3 regions of the Marinobacter sp. genome follow, and region 3 is predicted to be linked to each of the others. Evidence: predicted binding sites of a transcription regulator. Region 3 holds the regulator's gene; each other region holds the start of a gene.

Region 1 (5,090 bases), 1.1 Mb from region 3:
CCCGGATCGGCGAAATGGGCGGCTTCGACTATATGTCGTTTATTGTGCCCGGGCTGATCATGATGGCGGTAATCACCAGTTCCTATGCCAACGTGGTGTCGTCGTTTTTCTCCATGAAGTTCCAGCGCAGCATTGAGGAGCTATTGGTGTCCCCCGTACCTAACTGGGTCATCCTTGCCGGCTACGTGTGCGGAGGCATGGCCCGGGGCCTCGGTATCGGCCTGATTGTAACGCTGCTTTCACTGGCGTTTACCCGGTTGTCCATCCACAACCTGCCCATGATGATTCTGACGGTCTTTCTGACGTCTGCCCTGTTCGCACTGGGCGGTTTTATCAACGCCATGCTGGCAACCAAGTTTGATGACATCTCAATCGTGCCCACGTTCGTACTGACGCCGCTGACTTACCTGGGCGGAGTGTTCTATAGCATTGATCTGCTGCCCGGGTTCTGGCAGGGCGTATCCATGGCCAATCCCATCCTGTATATGGTTAATGGCTTCCGGTACGGGATTCTGGGTGTGTCAGACGTTAATCCGTTCGTTTCTCTTGGTATGATTCTGGTCTTCATCTCCGTGCTGGCATTCATTGCGCTCAGAATGCTCGAGCGTGGAAAAGGCATTCGCCACTGATCTCAGGAACACCTATGGCACTTAATGACGCGCCGCTTGGCAAAACAAGCGATTACCCGGACAGCTACGACCCGGGCCTGTTGTTCCCCGTGGCGAGGGAGGAAAACCGCCGACGCCTGGGGCTGGAAGATGGCCGCTGGCCCTGGTTTGGCGAGGACTTGTGGCAGGCCTGGGAAATCTCTTGGCTGAGGCCAAATGGCGTGCCGGACGTGGCCTGGGCGGAGATAGTCTTCCCGGCGGCCTCGCCTTCGATCATTGAGTCCAAATCGCTCAAGCTGTACCTCAACTCGCTCAACCAGACGGTTTACTCCTCCCGGGAGCAGGTCGCGGAAGTGATTACCCAGGATCTGTCCAGCGCTTGCGGTGGAGCGGTTCAGGTCAACCTGTTAAGCGTCGACGAATCCGGGGAGGCGATAGGCCGCCCTGAGGGTTTTGAGCTCATTGATGACGAGCCGCTGAGTGATGTGGTGTATGAGTATTCACCGGACTCCCTCAATGCCGGCAATGAGGTGGTGACTGAGCAGCTTTGTTCCCATCTCCTCAAGAGCAACTGTCCGGTGACGGGTCAACCAGACTGGGCCACCCTGCTGGTAAGTTATACTGGCCCGAAAATAGACCGGGCTGGCTTGTTGCGTTATGTCGTGAGCTTCCGGCAGAAACAGGATTTCCACGAGCATTGCGTGGAAACGGTGTTTACCGATCTGATGAGCCGATGCAACCCGGAGTCGCTAACAGTAGTTGCCCGATACACACGGCGGGGCGGGCTGGATATCAACCCCTGGCGAAGCACAGAAACCGGCAAGGATGCCGGGCCGCGACTGATACGTCAGTAATGCCGGTGGTCGTGAGCGCAGGGATGCGCCTCAGGAAACATCCTCTTCCCGTCGCAGACGGTCTGCGGCGTCTTCCAGGGCGATCAGAATGGCCTGGCGTTCCTTCTCGGTGATCTTGTCTGAATCCAGATACATGGCGAAGCCACTGTGCTCGTGCTCGAGGAAACTGCGGTTGGGACCCATGTCGCGCCGGAAATCCACCACCTCATAAATTGGCACCGGTTTGCCGAAGCCTTTCACGGTAATTTCGCCCTTGTCCCGGCACATGATCTTGTCCTTGATCAGCGAGAAGGTCTCGTAGGACACCAGGATTTCACCCGGTTCCGCCAGGGATTCAAGCCGGCTCGCAAGATTTACTTCCTTGCCGATGATGGTGTAATCCATCCGGTTTTCCGCACCGAAGTTGCCGACGGTTGTGTAACCGGTGCTGATCCCCATTCGAATTTCAAGCGGGGTCTTGATGCCCTGGCTGCGCCATTTCTGGCGCATGATTTTCATGTGCTTGCGCATCTCGATGGCCATGGAGACACAGGCAAAGGCGTCCTCGCGCTGGCCCCGGCTGGTGGGGTCGCCAAAGAACACCATGATGGAATCGCCAACGAACTTGTCGATGGTACCGCCATACTTCAGGGCAACTTCCGACATCTCGTTGAAGTAGTGATTCAGTAGCTCGGTCAGGGCCTCGGGTTCCATTTCCTCGGACAGTTCGGTGAAGCCCTTGATGTCCGAAAAGAACACCGCCAGTTTCTTGCGCTGGGTTTCCAACCGCACATCCCGCTCGCCAGTAAAGATGGACTGCCAAACCTGAGGCGAGAGGTATTTGGAAAGCTTGTGGGAGAGTGCGATGGACTGCTCCCGCTGGTTCTGGATCTGGGTTTTTGCCAGCATCAGCGCACGTGCCTGTTGGTGGGAATAATAGGCGGTGACGCAAATATATATGCCGGTTGAGAGAATCGACACAATGCTGGTGAGCAGGGGCGAATGTGGCCCGTCTGCCGGGCCGAGGATAGCGACAGAGCCAGCAATGGCGGCGGCCATGAAAACGGTGCCCATAAGCCACTGGCGGATGCCCCCGACAATCAGGCAGCTGAACATCAGCATCAGGGCGACTGCCAGGGATGGGATGACGATCAGCCCGATGCAGCCAATAAACGCGCCGCCAACAACGCAATCAAAAATCAGCATCTTCTGGCGAATGCGTGGGGAATTTCTCAGGAACGTTCGGCGGGTGAGGGCGTGGGCGATATGTGGCCAGGTCAGGGCACCGGCCACAAGCCAGAGGAGCCATTGGGGAAATGCACCCTGCAGAACACCGGTTACGATAATGGCGGCGGTTGAGGTATAGGCCAGAACCCGGCCGTTGTAATCGGGCATTGGGGGAATCGCAATCGGGTTGCCTGACGCCTCGGACGCCAGGGACCTGCCAGCTGAGCTGCTGGCGCTGCGAAGGTCTGCCGGGGCGCTCATCATTTCAGAAACGGATCCTGCCAATGAGCATGTCACGGAACATGACCCAGTCGCCCATCAGGCTGTACAGTGGGTACTTGAAGGTGGCAGGGCGGTTCTTCTCAAACTTGAAATGACCCACCCAGGCAAAACCATAGCCGATGACCGGCAAGGCCAGAAGCCACAAAAGCTTGCCTGTAGTCAGTGCCCACAAGGCCACGATCAGAACCAGCAGGCTGCCGGCAAAGTGCAGACGGCGACAGGTAACGTCGCTGTGCTCTTCAAGGTAGTAAGGATAGAATTCGGAAAAGTTGTTGAAGGTTTGCTGGTTGCTCATTGTGTTGCCACTCACCGTTGTACGACCGCGTCATTTATAATTGTTGGTAGACCCGACTACGACTAAAGGTTAACAGCATTACGTACAAGCCACAATTCACGGCAGGGAATTGTATTCGTACCTATTTTTCCAACTCATCAGAATAGCGATCAGACAGCGAGCAGATATGACAGCAGTTACCGATTTTCTCCTCAATCGTTCGTCAGAACCCAGGCTGGAGTCGCCGGCGCCGGACCCGACAACCCTCGACCGGGCTTTTGCCTGTGCCGCCCGCGCGCCTGATCACGCGCTGCTGAGGCCCTGGCGCTACCTGGTCGTGGAGGGCGAAGGACTGGAAGCCCTGGGCGAACTGTTTGCCTCTACCTGTGCCAACAACAGCGACGAGAAAGAGATCGAGAAGCTCAGGCGTGCCCCTCTTCGCGCGCCGATGGTGATTGTCGGTATCGCGTCGCCGAAAACGCATCCGAAGGTACCTGAAATCGAGCAGGTGATGTCGGCCGCAGCCGGCATGAGTTTTATTGAGATTGCCCTGCAGGACGCCGGGTACGGCGTTATGTGGAGAACGGGCGGTGTTGCGTACCATTCTTCTGTTCACGCCGGGCTGGGACTGGAAGAGCATGAGCTGATCGTCGGCTTTCTCTACACCGGAACAGTCTCCGCTTCCAAGCCGGCTGTTCCCCGGCCGGGAGTTGATGAGTTCGTGCGTCATTGGCCCTGATCTTTTGATCGAACGCCCCCGGTCCGCGCCGGGGGAAGCAGCTTGCCGCTTTTTCCTGCCCTTTCCTTACTCGCTTTGCCCTGACCGTTAATGCACCACTGGTCAGGGCCCGCCAATACTCGCTTTCCTGACAAATTCACACCACACCTGAATTCTGGCATCCAGCTTGCTTTAGTCCTGTCAAAGAGCACAGCCGGCAAAAACAGGTCGGCATACTGGTGCAGTTTTCGGGAGGCAACATGGCAATTACGTTCGATTCGGCTCTGGGCATTCACCAACACGCGGTTGAAGCGCGGGTTAAACGTGCCGAAGTTCTGGCAAACAACCTGGCGAACGCTGATACCCCGGGATTCAAAGCCCGCGACCTGGATTTTCAGGCGATGATGCAGAGGGCCCAGGAGCAGGTCAGCGGATTCCAGATGGCCAAAACGCATGATGCGCACATGGATACCTCCCTCTCGGCCTCGGAAAGCGATCTGATGTATCGGGTACCTCACCAGCCGTCGGTTGACGGCAATACCGTGGACGCCCAGCAGGAGCAGACCCGCTTCATGCGCAACGCCATGGATTTCCAGGCCAGTTTCCAGTTTCTGAACAGCAAGTTCAGCGGTTTGACCAAAGCCATTAAAGGCGAGTAAGCCGCAGTCACAGGGTTAGCGAAGGAGAGTTTTCATGTCACTTGGCAGCATTTTTGATATCGCCGGTTCCGGCATGACCGCGCAATCACTGCGGCTGAACACAACCGCGTCCAACATCGCCAATGCGGAGACAGCGAGCTCCAGCACCGGCGAAACCTATCGGGCCAGAAAGCCGGTTTTCTCGGCCATTCAGCAGTCCCTGATGAATCCGGGGCAGGGCGGTTTGCCGATGGCGGCCGATGAGGGCCCGGGTGCCGGTGTCAGGGTGGAAGGTATCGTTGAAAGCGATGCGGAGCTGCAGATGCGTTACGAGCCACATCATCCGGCGGCCAACGAGGACGGTTACGTCTACTACCCCAATGTGAATGTGGTTGAAGAGATGGCGGACATGATGTCGTCGTCCAGAAGTTTCCAGATGAATGTGGATGTCATGAATACAGCCAAGTCCATGATGCAGCGCATTCTGACTCTCGGTCAGCAGTAACAGGG
Region 2 (5,090 bases), 560 kb from region 3:
ACGCTCCGGTTGCCATGCCCGTGGTGCTGCCGGCAAAGGTACACCTGAACTTCGGAGCCCCGATGTACTTTGACGATCTGGAAATCCCCGAAGAACAGGTCACCGATCGAGTGGAGAAGGTAAAGGCCGAGATCAGCCGGCTGATCGACAAGGGACTGAGCGAAAGGAAAAGGCTTTTCTGATGACCGAACAACCCAGACCGCACATTCTGATTACCGGCGCCGCTGGCGCCCTCGCCCAACAGGTCATCGAACAGCTCAGGGATACCTGCGACCTGGTCGCCGTGGATTTCCGGGAACAGGTCTACCTGGGCGACGACATCCCGAGCTACTGCATCGATTTCAACAAGCGGGTATTCGAGGACCTGTTCCGGCGCTACCAGTTTGATGGCGTAATCCACATGGGCCGGATCATGTCCAGCCAGCTCACCCGTATGCGGCGCTACAACGCCAATGTGATGGGCACCCAGAAACTGCTGGACCTGAGCCACAAGTACGGCATCAAGCGTGTGGTGGTGCTCTCAACGTTTCACGTATACGGTGCCGTAGCCTACAACCCCGCGCTCATTGATGAAGCGGCGCCGCTCAAGAGCGCCGGACTTAGTGCCGACCTCATTGATTCCGTGGAGCTGGAAAACCTGGCCAACATTTACCTGTGGCGCTACCCGGAGCTGAACATCACCATTCTGCGCCCCTGCAACATCGTGGGCCCGGGCGTGCGCAACACCATCAGTACCCTGCTGGCCAGCGAACGCGCGCCGGTGCTGGCGGGCTTTTCGCCGATGATGCAGTTTATCCATATCGACGATATGGCCGATGCCATTGTACTGGCGTATAAAAAACCGACACGTGGCGTGTACAACGTGGCGCCGCAGGACTGGGTGGCGTACCAACACGCGCTCAAGCTTTGCGGCTGCAAAAGGATTCAGGTGCCCTCCATCCCACCGATGATTCCGAAGATGATACTTGGCACCTTGAAGTTGAAGAGTTTTCCGTCCTATCTGATGGCGTTCTTCAAGTACCCGGTGGTGATTGACGGACGGGCGTTTGTTAATGAGTTCGGTTTTGAGCCCAAGCGGCCGCTGAAGGAGATTTTCCGGTTTTATCGGGAGAATAAGAGGCCGGTTTGATCAAACTGTTCAATTTTCGATACATCACACAATGATGAGCGTCACCTTTCTTTACACATCATCAATGCGGTCGGAATTGTTCTATTTCTAAACAGGAGGTTAGGGAATCTGGAATGGTACGTGCTTAGCCCTATGTGTTCATTTGACAAACCAGAAAGGCAGGTATGGATCATGTCCAAGATAAGACGTATTGGAACCGCTCTCGGGCTGGCAGCGTTGGTGGTTTCTCCCTTCGCCTCAGCGAACTTGCTTGAAAACGGCAGTTTTGAGCAGGCCCTGACTCTGAATCAGGACGGCGGAGGATGGGGCTATTTTGACCCAAGCGATGTCGACGGATGGTCAAGCGACACCAACGACATCGAGATCTGGAACTCCGGCTACAATGACGTTGATGCTCAGGACGGCACCCGCTTTGCAGAGCTGAACGCTCACCCGAATACGACCGGAAGCGCATTTACGCTGTTTCAGGATTTTGACACAGTCGCGAACGAGAATTACCACTTGACTTTTGCCTACAGGGCGAGGGTTGGTCAGGAGTCGTTCAACGTTACGGTTGCCGATCTCGATATGGATATAATCAACTTCGACACCGGCGTCTGGACCCTGTTTTCGGGCATGTTCACCGCATCCAGCGAATCTACCAGACTGATGTTCACCTCAATCAACCCGGATACTGAAACCCTCGGAAATTTCCTCGATAACGTTTCCGTTGTTGCCAAGGTGCCCGAGCCCGGAACCCTCGCGCTTCTGGGGCTTGGCTTGGCTGGGCTTGGGATCGCGCGCAGACGCAAGAGCTGACACTGACCCTAAAGCAATATAAGCCAGCGCTTAAAACCCGCTGGCTTTTTTACAAATGAGTTACCCTGACTTTCAAACAAAGCTATTCTTGGCAGGGAACTTTCATTTTTTTGGGGCATTGAAGCATGTTCAGCAACATGGACGTACTCAGCTACTCGTTGGCAGCGATTACGTTCGGGCTCCTGGCGGTACTGGTTGCAACACGATATCTTCGGCGCGGCGTCGATCGGGCGCTGGCACTTGCAGCTGCTGTAACCGCAATCTGGGCATCATCACTCGTCAGCCAAAGCCTCTGGGGATACCCTGGCTTCAATATCCGGTATCTTATCGAATTGATCCGGGACGCAGCCTGGATCTACCTGCTGTTTGCGTTACTCAAAGACGGTCTCAGGGAAAACAGGCTTACGGGCAGGGTGAAGCAGGTTCTTGGCGCCGGTGCGGCAACGCTGCTGGTGATTTTGCTGGGGATCGGACTTGCCGAGAATTTCGCCGGAATTAACGTCGCTACTGGCAAAGTCAAGCTGCTTGGCCAGATAGGACTCTCGCTCCTCGGCTTATCTCTGGTAGAACAGATCTGGCGCAATTCACCAAGCTTTGGGCGCTCAAGCATAAAGTATATCTGTATTGGTGTAGCCACCATTTTTGCTTTTGATTTCTTTATGTATGCAGACGCGCTGCTGTTCGGTCACGTTGCTGACCCTTTCTGGAACGCGCGCGGCTTTGTCAATGCCCTGCTTACGCCGCTTTTCGCCGTCAACGTAATTAATACACGGAAACAGCCCGTGGACTTTCAGCTGTCCAGGTCCGCCGTTTTCCACGCGGGTACACTTTTGTTTGCTGGTGGCTACCTGCTGTTCCTGGCGCTTGGGGGATATTACGTACGTGTACTCGGTGGCGACTGGGGAGACGCCCTTCAGGTTCTGTTCTTCACCATCTCCCTGGTTTTCCTGACAACACTCCTGTTGTCCCGGCGCATTCGCTCCAAACTCATGGTGCTCATCAGCCAGAACTTCTTCGATTATAAATACGACTACCGGGAAGAATGGCTAAAAATGACACGGGAACTGGCAGATCTGAGTGACGACCCTCCTCTGCCCCACCGGGTTATCCGGATGCTGGCAGGACTGGTGGAGAGCAATGCTGGAGCAATTTGGCTCATTGGCGAGCAGGATGCCTATGTGTTGAAGGCGGCCGTCAATCTCTCGATGCCGAAGTACACCATGATAGACAGCGATTCAGAGATTGTTCGATTTTTTCGGGATCGCGAGTGGATTGTAGACCTTCACGAATATAAATCAGATCCCGTGAGCTACAATCTGCTTGAAATTCCGGATGCCATTGCCAAGACACCCGACGGATGGCTCATTATTCCGCTTTACCTGGGTAATGAACTGTATGGAATAGCCCTGGTCGGCAATCCCTATGCCCGAGTGGAACTGAACTGGGAGAACTTTGACCTCATCAAGGTAGTCGCCCGGCAGACCTGTAACCTGCTGGCGCAGGCCGATGCCCAGAACCGTCTGTCGCGAGCCATGCAGTTCGAGGCCGTAAGCAAAGCCTCAGCATTCATGGTTCACGACCTCAAAACCGTCATTGCGCAACTTTCATTGCTGGTGAAGAATGCCCCCAAACATCGCAATAATCCGGCCTTCATTGATGACATGATCAACACAACCGATCATGCAGTCCGGAAGATGTCCAACCTTGTCGACCATATTCGCAAGCCAGATACAGACAATGTCGGCCTGATGAAACCGATAAATCTAACTGAGCTGATTCATAAGCTTGTTGCGAACCATCAGCATCGTGCACCCGCCCCCCGTCTGGACGGCGCCTTCCCTGACGTAGTCGTAAAGGCCGATACCGAACAGCTTCGCAGTGTTTTGAGTCACCTGATCCAGAACGCCCAGGACGCCACCCCCCCAGACGGAGAGATCACCCTGACTCTGAAGCCTGCTAAAGGCAACGTGGTGCTTTTCATCCAGGACAGCGGGAGCGGTATGACCGAAGACTTTATTAGCGACCAGTTGTTCAAGCCCTTCGAAAGCACTAAAGGGCTTACGGGAATGGGCATTGGAGCATACCAGGCACGGGAATATATTCAGAAACTTGGCGGCAATATTGATGTAACCAGCGAGCCTGGCATCGGCTCATGTTTTTCGGTGAGAATTCCTCTTGCTGACGCCTCTGCCATGGAGGCAAAACAACAGGCTGTACGGTCAATTTCTGACACCACTGACCGGAAGGAGAGCGCCAATTAACCGGCGCACCTGTTGATCAATGCAAACCGACATTGCAAAGTGCCAATGATCAGTTAAGAATCACGAATATGGAAACACTTTAAAAAAGGACTTAGTGCTGTTGTGACTAGACGACTCTTGATTGTAGAGGATGATCCAGGCCTACAAAGCCAGATGCGCTGGTGTTTCAGCGAAGACCTCGAAGTAGCAGTCGCCTCTGACCGGGATTCAGCGCTGACAGCGTTGAGGCGAGATGAGCCTGACGTCGTTACCTTGGACCTTGGACTTCCGCCGGATCCGGGAGGAGCGACCGAAGGCTTCAGCCTGCTTGAAGAAATCCTGCGCCTTGCCCCCATGACCAAAGTGATCGTCGTGACCGGCCGTGAGGACAAAGAGAACGCTGTAAAAGCAATTGGTATGGGCGCCTCAGATTTCTACCAGAAGCCGTTGGACGCCGACATACTTACCTTTGTTGTCAATCGTGCCTTCCGTCTCGCTGAGCTTGAAAAAGAGAACCGAGACCTGGCCCGGCAGGGCAACGGAACCAACATCAAGGGAATTGTTGCTGCCAGCCCACAAATGCTGACTATTTGCCGCACCCTCGAAAAGGTTGCCCCAACAGATGTGACAACACTGATAACCGGAGAAACAGGAACCGGCAAGGAACTGCTGGCCAAGGCTCTCCATGATCTTAGTCACCGTGCCTGCAAGCCTTTTGCCGCGATCAACTGTGCAGCGATCCCCGAAAACCTGCTAGAGAGCGAACTTTTTGGATTCGAGAAAGGCTCATTCACCGGCGCCAATCAGACCAAGAAAGGCAAGATTGAAAGCGCAAATGGCGGAACCCTTTTCCTTGACGAGATTGGCGACATGCCGATGGCGCTTCAAGCCAAGCTGCTCCGCTTTCTCCAGGAAAGAGTTGT
Region 3 (5,090 bases):
TCCCGGAGTTCGTACATGGACATGCCCGTGGTGTTCACATACAGGTCGGAAAGCTTGGAGAGCGGCTCAAGAAGCTTCTTCTCGCTGGTAATGGCTTCCCGCAGGGAGGTCCTGTCGTCACTCAGCGGATGCTTTCTGCGGGTGGCATGGAAACGCTGAAGCAGAGACTGCTCGTCGGCATCCAGGAAGATAATTTCAACGGTAACCCCGGTCTCCTGAAGGCGTCGGTAAATTTCTTCGAAATTGGCCAGTTCACCGGAAAGGTTGCGGGCATCGATACTGACGGCCATCTTGCCCAGCCGGCCAGGCTTGGTCTGGCTGGCCGCTTCCCGGGTGAGGGGGAAAAGCAGGCCAATGGGAAGATTGTCGATACAATAGAACCCGAGGTCCTCCAGCACATGAAGCGCGGTACTCTTGCCTGAACCAGACCTGCCACTGACGATGATCAGCTTCATGACCAAACTACCTCCACTGCAATGAATATCAGCCGCCTGAGGCGGTCATGCGCTGGTACAGCGTGCTGGCGTCCTCGCATTGCCGGAGGCGATCACAGAACGACCGCTCATTGAACTTCTCCGCCAGTTGGCTCAGCAGCTCCAGGTGTTCGCTGGTTGCCTCTTTTGGGACGATCAGGGCAAAAATCAGATCCACCGGCTGATTGTCGATAGCATCGAATTCAACGCTTTCTTCAAGCGTCATCAGTACGCCCACCACGTGATCAAGGCCTTCCAGGCGGCAGTGGGGAATGGCGATTCCCTGGCCAATGCCGGTGCTGCCCAGGCGCTCACGGGAAATCAGGTTGTTGAAAAGCTGGGTCTCGCTGAGCGTGTTGTCCTGATGGTTTATCTGCTCGGCAATAAACTCCAGGGCCCGTTTCTTGCTGGACGCAGCTACCCTGCAGAGGGTGAGCTCCGGCGCAAGAATGTTGTCTATGGTCAGGGATGTGTCGCTCATGGATCGACTGCGTTTCCGTTAAAAAAAAGGCTGCGACATGTTGCTCATGTCGCAGCTCGATTAGATGAATTGCATGAAAACAGCCAGTTAGCGAGAGCCGTTTCCGTGCATCCGGTCTACATTCTTTTCCTTGTGCTTGAGAATCTGGCGGTCCAGCTTGTCGATGAGGGCATCGATGGCTGCGTACATATCCTCGTTTTCTGCCTTTGCGTGAATCTCACCACCAACCACATGCAACGTGGCTTCCGCAATCTGACGCACCTTTTCCACTTCCAGGGTCACCTGGCAGTTACTGATGTGGTCAAAGTGACGCTCGAGCTTTTCGAACTTCTCGGAAACATAATCCTTCAGTGCGGGAGTCAGTTCTACGTGATGGCCTGAAATATTGAGTTGCATAGGCGTCTCCTGTTGTCATCATGCCGGCTCCCGGGAGCCGGTCTGGGTGCTGGCGCATTGTGCGCCGGCGAATACGGTGTTGCGTCCCGCCCCGGGGTATTCAAACCAGCCGCTTGCGCTCGTTGGACGGCGGAATGTGCATGGCCTCCCGGTACTTGGCAACGGTGCGTCGCGCAACCTTGATTCCCTGTTCCCCTAGCATGGCTGCAATTTTACTGTCGCTCAACGGCTTTTTGGGCGTTTCCGCCGCAATCAGTTTCTTGATCATCGCGCGTATGGCCGTGGAGGAGCATTCTCCACCCTCGTCAGTGCTGACATGGCTGGAGAAGAAATACTTCAGCTCGAAAATGCCCCGGGGCGTATGCATGTATTTCTGGGTGGTTACCCGTGAAATCGTCGATTCATGCATTTCTACCGCCTGGGCGATGTCCGAGAGGATCAACGGCTTCATGGCTTCCTCGCCGTGATCCAGGAATCCCTGCTGGTGCTCGACAATACGGGTCGCCACTTTCAGCAGGGTCTCATTGCGGCTCTGCAGGCTCTTGATAAACCATTTGGCCTCCTGCAACTGATCACGCAGGTAGGTGTTGTCTGCACTGCTGTCCGCACGCCTTATAAGTGAAGCATAGCTGGCATTGACCCGGATGCGTGGTGCAATTTCCGGATTCAGTTCAACGCGCCAGCGGCCATTGTGCTTGCGAACGATGACATCCGGAATGACGTAGTCGGGTTCGGCGCGGTCAATGACGTCACCCGGCCGCGGGTTCAGACCGGTGATCAATGCCAGGACTTCCCTGAGCTGATCCTCTTTCAGGCGGCTGCGGCGCAGCAACTGTGCGTAGTCCCGGTTGCCCAGCAGGTTAATGTAATGGGTGATCACCAGTCGCGCCTGGGCCAGCCAGGGCGTGTCTGGCGGCAGCTGGTTGAGCTGGATCAGCAGGCATTCCTGAAGGTCCCGGGCAAACACACCGGGCGGATCAAAGTGCTGCAGGCGGTGCAGGACGGCCTCCACTTCATCCAGTTCAAGAGGGTCTTCCTCGTTCTCATCCAGCAGTCCGGCGTGGATTTCCTCCAGCGGGCTGGTGAGATAGCCCCGCTCATCCACCGCGTCCATCAGGGCATGGGCAATGGCCTGGTCCCGTTCACTCAGCGGGGTCAGATTGAGCTGCCATTCCAGGTGATCCTGAAGTGTTTCGGTGGGCGAGTTTCGGGTTTCGAAATCGTGATCGTTTTCGTCGTCATTGCGGGCGGCCGGGGCGGGTGCAGACTGGTATATGTCGTCCCAGGCAGTGTCTACCGGCAGGTCGTCCGGAATGTTGTCCGGGATGTCGTTTTCAGAAGACCAGTCCGGGCCGTTTTCCGATTCGTCCCAGTCGCTGGACGGTTCCGGCGCGGTTTCAGCAGCTGATTCGGTGGCGTTGGCTTCGCGCTCATCGTTCTCTGTAGCTGCATCGTTCTGATCGTCGTCCTCGGAAGTCTCCAGCATTGGGTTTGATTCCAGTGCCTGCTGGATTTCCTGCTGGAGGTCGAGGGTGGAGAGCTGGAGAAGCCGGATAGCCTGTTGCAGCTGGGGCGTCATGGTCAGGCTCTGACCCAGCTTTAACTGTAAGGAGGCTTTCATAACCATGGTTCAGGATCCGTCACTCATCAGCGCTTTGTGTCATAAGTCGTGAAAAAATCTATATATGCCGGTTACTTGCCGTAGTTTTATTTTACCCTAGCAAGTTCTTTGCCGAGTTTACTTGCTACAGATCATCAAAACAATGAGCCATTCGGTGTCACAGCCTGAATTCGTCGCCCAGGTAGACTTCCTTGACTTGCTGGTTGGCCAGGATCGCATCGGCATTGCCAGAGGCGATGATATGGCCGCCGGACACAATGTAGGCGTTTTCGCAGATGTCCAGGGTTTCTCGCACGTTATGATCGGTAATCAATACTCCGATACCTTTGTCCCGCAGGTGCCGGATGATGTGCTTGATATCACTGACGGATATGGGGTCGACACCGGCGAAGGGTTCATCCAGAAGAATGAAGGCCGGTTCCATGGCCAGCGCCCGGGCAATCTCTACCCGTCGCCGTTCACCGCCGGACAGGGCCATACCAACGCTGTCCCGGATGTGGGTTATGTGGAACTCCTCCAATAACTCCTCGAGTTTTTTCTCCCGCTCGGCCTTGCCCATACCCTGGCGGGTTTCGAGGATGGCCATGATATTGTCGCGTACCGACAGTTTGCGGAACACCGAGGCTTCCTGGGGCAGGTAACCAATACCCTGGCGGGCTCGGCCGTGCATGGGCAGGGGCGTAATATCCCGGCTGTCGATCGTGATACGGCCACGATCAGCAGGGACCAGCCCGACGATCATATAGAAGCAGGTGGTTTTACCGGCGCCGTTGGGGCCAAGCAGCCCGACAATTTCCCCACTGCGGATTTCCAGGGAAACGTCGATTACCACTTTTTTCTGTTTGTAACTCTTTGCCAGATTACTGGCTCTCAGAACTGCCATCGGTTTCCTGTCTATCAGTGCGTCTGTCGGCGCTGCGTGGCTGAATCACCATCTCGACACGGCCGCCACCCTCGCCAGCGTCTGCCCCGCCTTCAGCGGTGACAACCCGACCAGCGGTATCATAGTGAATGACGTCGCCACGGAACAGGTTGCCATTCTGCTCGATGACTGCTTCCCGTTCAAAGGTCAGTCGGCTGTCTGTAGCCGACCAGGTAATGTTCATTGCACGGGCATCGGTTTCGCTCTCGCCATCCCGCGCCGGCTGCCGGTACCTGGCAGGAGTGCCAGAGGCTTCGATCCGGCTCAGGCCGTCTTCTGTGCGATACAGCACCACACGGTCCGCACTCAGGCGGGTGTTGCCCTGCTCGAGCTCCACAGTCCCGGTGTAGGTGGCAATACCCTGGCCGTCATCCAGGCGGGCATTGTCGGCGGTGACCTTGATGGGGGTGTCGGAATCAAGATCGAAAGCGGCCGCCGGGCCGATCATTGCGACCGTCAGCAGAGCGGCCAGCAGGCTCCGGTATCGGTTAGTTTCCGGTTTCATAGCGTCCTTCCACCTGGGAGTTCAGTTCCAGAATCCGCTCGTCTATCCACGCTTTCATGCCCGTGGCCCGGGTAATGCCGGTAACGTCGCGTATTTCTACGGGTGCGTCTGTATAAACCATGCCCCGGTCGTTATCCAGGGTCAGGCTTGATGTTGTCAGGGTGGCGTCCCGTTCGCCAATAGTGCGCTGAATCCGGACATTGTCCGTCAGGTACACCAGATTCTGGTTCTGCAGCAGGCTGCCATTCTCGGCTTCAACAATCCAGGGCAGGGCACTCTCGCCGCCATAAAGTTCGGCGCGGGGAGATTCCATGGTGGCCAGGTTACCTTCCTCGAACTGTTCAATGCGGGGGCTGGAGAACCGGATCTTCAGGTTGCCCGATTCGTTGAAGGATGTGTACTTGCCATTCACCACGAAGCCGTCTGGCTCGGCATCGCCTCGCAGCGCCGCGGCATCATCATCAATGACCGGTGGCTCATCGCTTTGCCAGAGCAAAAAGACCGCTGCCACCACGGTGCCGGCGAGTGCCAGTGTTCGCAGCCAGGGCCGGTCCGGGAGCCAGTTCATGCCTCGGGCTCCAGGTAGGGCGCAAGGGCAGAATCAAGCTTGCCATGGGCAGTCAGCAGCAGGTCGCAGGCTTCCCGCACCGCCCCTTCGCCACCCCGGGCATGGGTGCAGTAGTCGGCATGTT

Evidence for each region. Region 3 encodes sigma-54, which starts transcription at its own class of promoters, with help from an activator protein. Its sites were predicted from a motif close to ANTGGCATNNANNTTGCTNT; they were not measured.
Region 1: flgB (flagellar basal body rod protein FlgB) is a predicted target of sigma-54. The motif match lies at 4,117-4,136, and genes of this name have one in related genera.
Region 2: ACO06L_RS04360 (PEP-CTERM sorting domain-containing protein) is a predicted target of sigma-54. The motif match lies at 1,242-1,261, and genes of this name have one in related genera.

The regions. Positions count from the first base shown of each region.
Region 1 is NZ_OZ245935.1:437,704-442,793, forward strand. Features, by position in the region: gene ACO06L_RS02035 (ABC transporter permease) at 1-629, shown strand, start outside; gene queF (NADPH-dependent 7-cyano-7-deazaguanine reductase QueF) at 644-1,462, shown strand; gene ACO06L_RS02045 (adenylate/guanylate cyclase domain-containing protein) at 1,493-2,836, opposite strand; gene ACO06L_RS02050 (Mpo1-like protein) at 2,934-3,245, opposite strand; gene ACO06L_RS02055 (nitroreductase family protein) at 3,412-3,963, shown strand; gene flgB (flagellar basal body rod protein FlgB) at 4,203-4,601, shown strand; gene flgC (flagellar basal body rod protein FlgC) at 4,636-5,085, shown strand.
Region 2 is NZ_OZ245935.1:956,639-961,728, forward strand. Features, by position in the region: gene ACO06L_RS04350 (lysophospholipid acyltransferase family protein) at 1-182, shown strand, start outside; gene ACO06L_RS04355 (SDR family oxidoreductase) at 182-1,129, shown strand; gene ACO06L_RS04360 (PEP-CTERM sorting domain-containing protein) at 1,301-1,927, shown strand; gene prsK (XrtA/PEP-CTERM system histidine kinase PrsK) at 2,053-4,188, shown strand; gene prsR (PEP-CTERM-box response regulator transcription factor) at 4,291-5,090, shown strand, end outside.
Region 3 is NZ_OZ245935.1:1,518,828-1,523,917, reverse strand. Features, by position in the region: gene rapZ (RNase adapter RapZ) at 1-455, opposite strand, end outside; gene ptsN (PTS IIA-like nitrogen regulatory protein PtsN) at 484-954, opposite strand; gene hpf (ribosome hibernation promoting factor) at 1,042-1,350, opposite strand; gene ACO06L_RS06920 (RNA polymerase factor sigma-54) at 1,451-2,971, opposite strand; gene lptB (LPS export ABC transporter ATP-binding protein) at 3,129-3,854, opposite strand; gene lptA (lipopolysaccharide transport periplasmic protein LptA) at 3,832-4,398, opposite strand; gene lptC (LPS export ABC transporter periplasmic protein LptC) at 4,382-4,966, opposite strand; gene kdsC (3-deoxy-manno-octulosonate-8-phosphatase KdsC) at 4,963-5,090, opposite strand, start outside.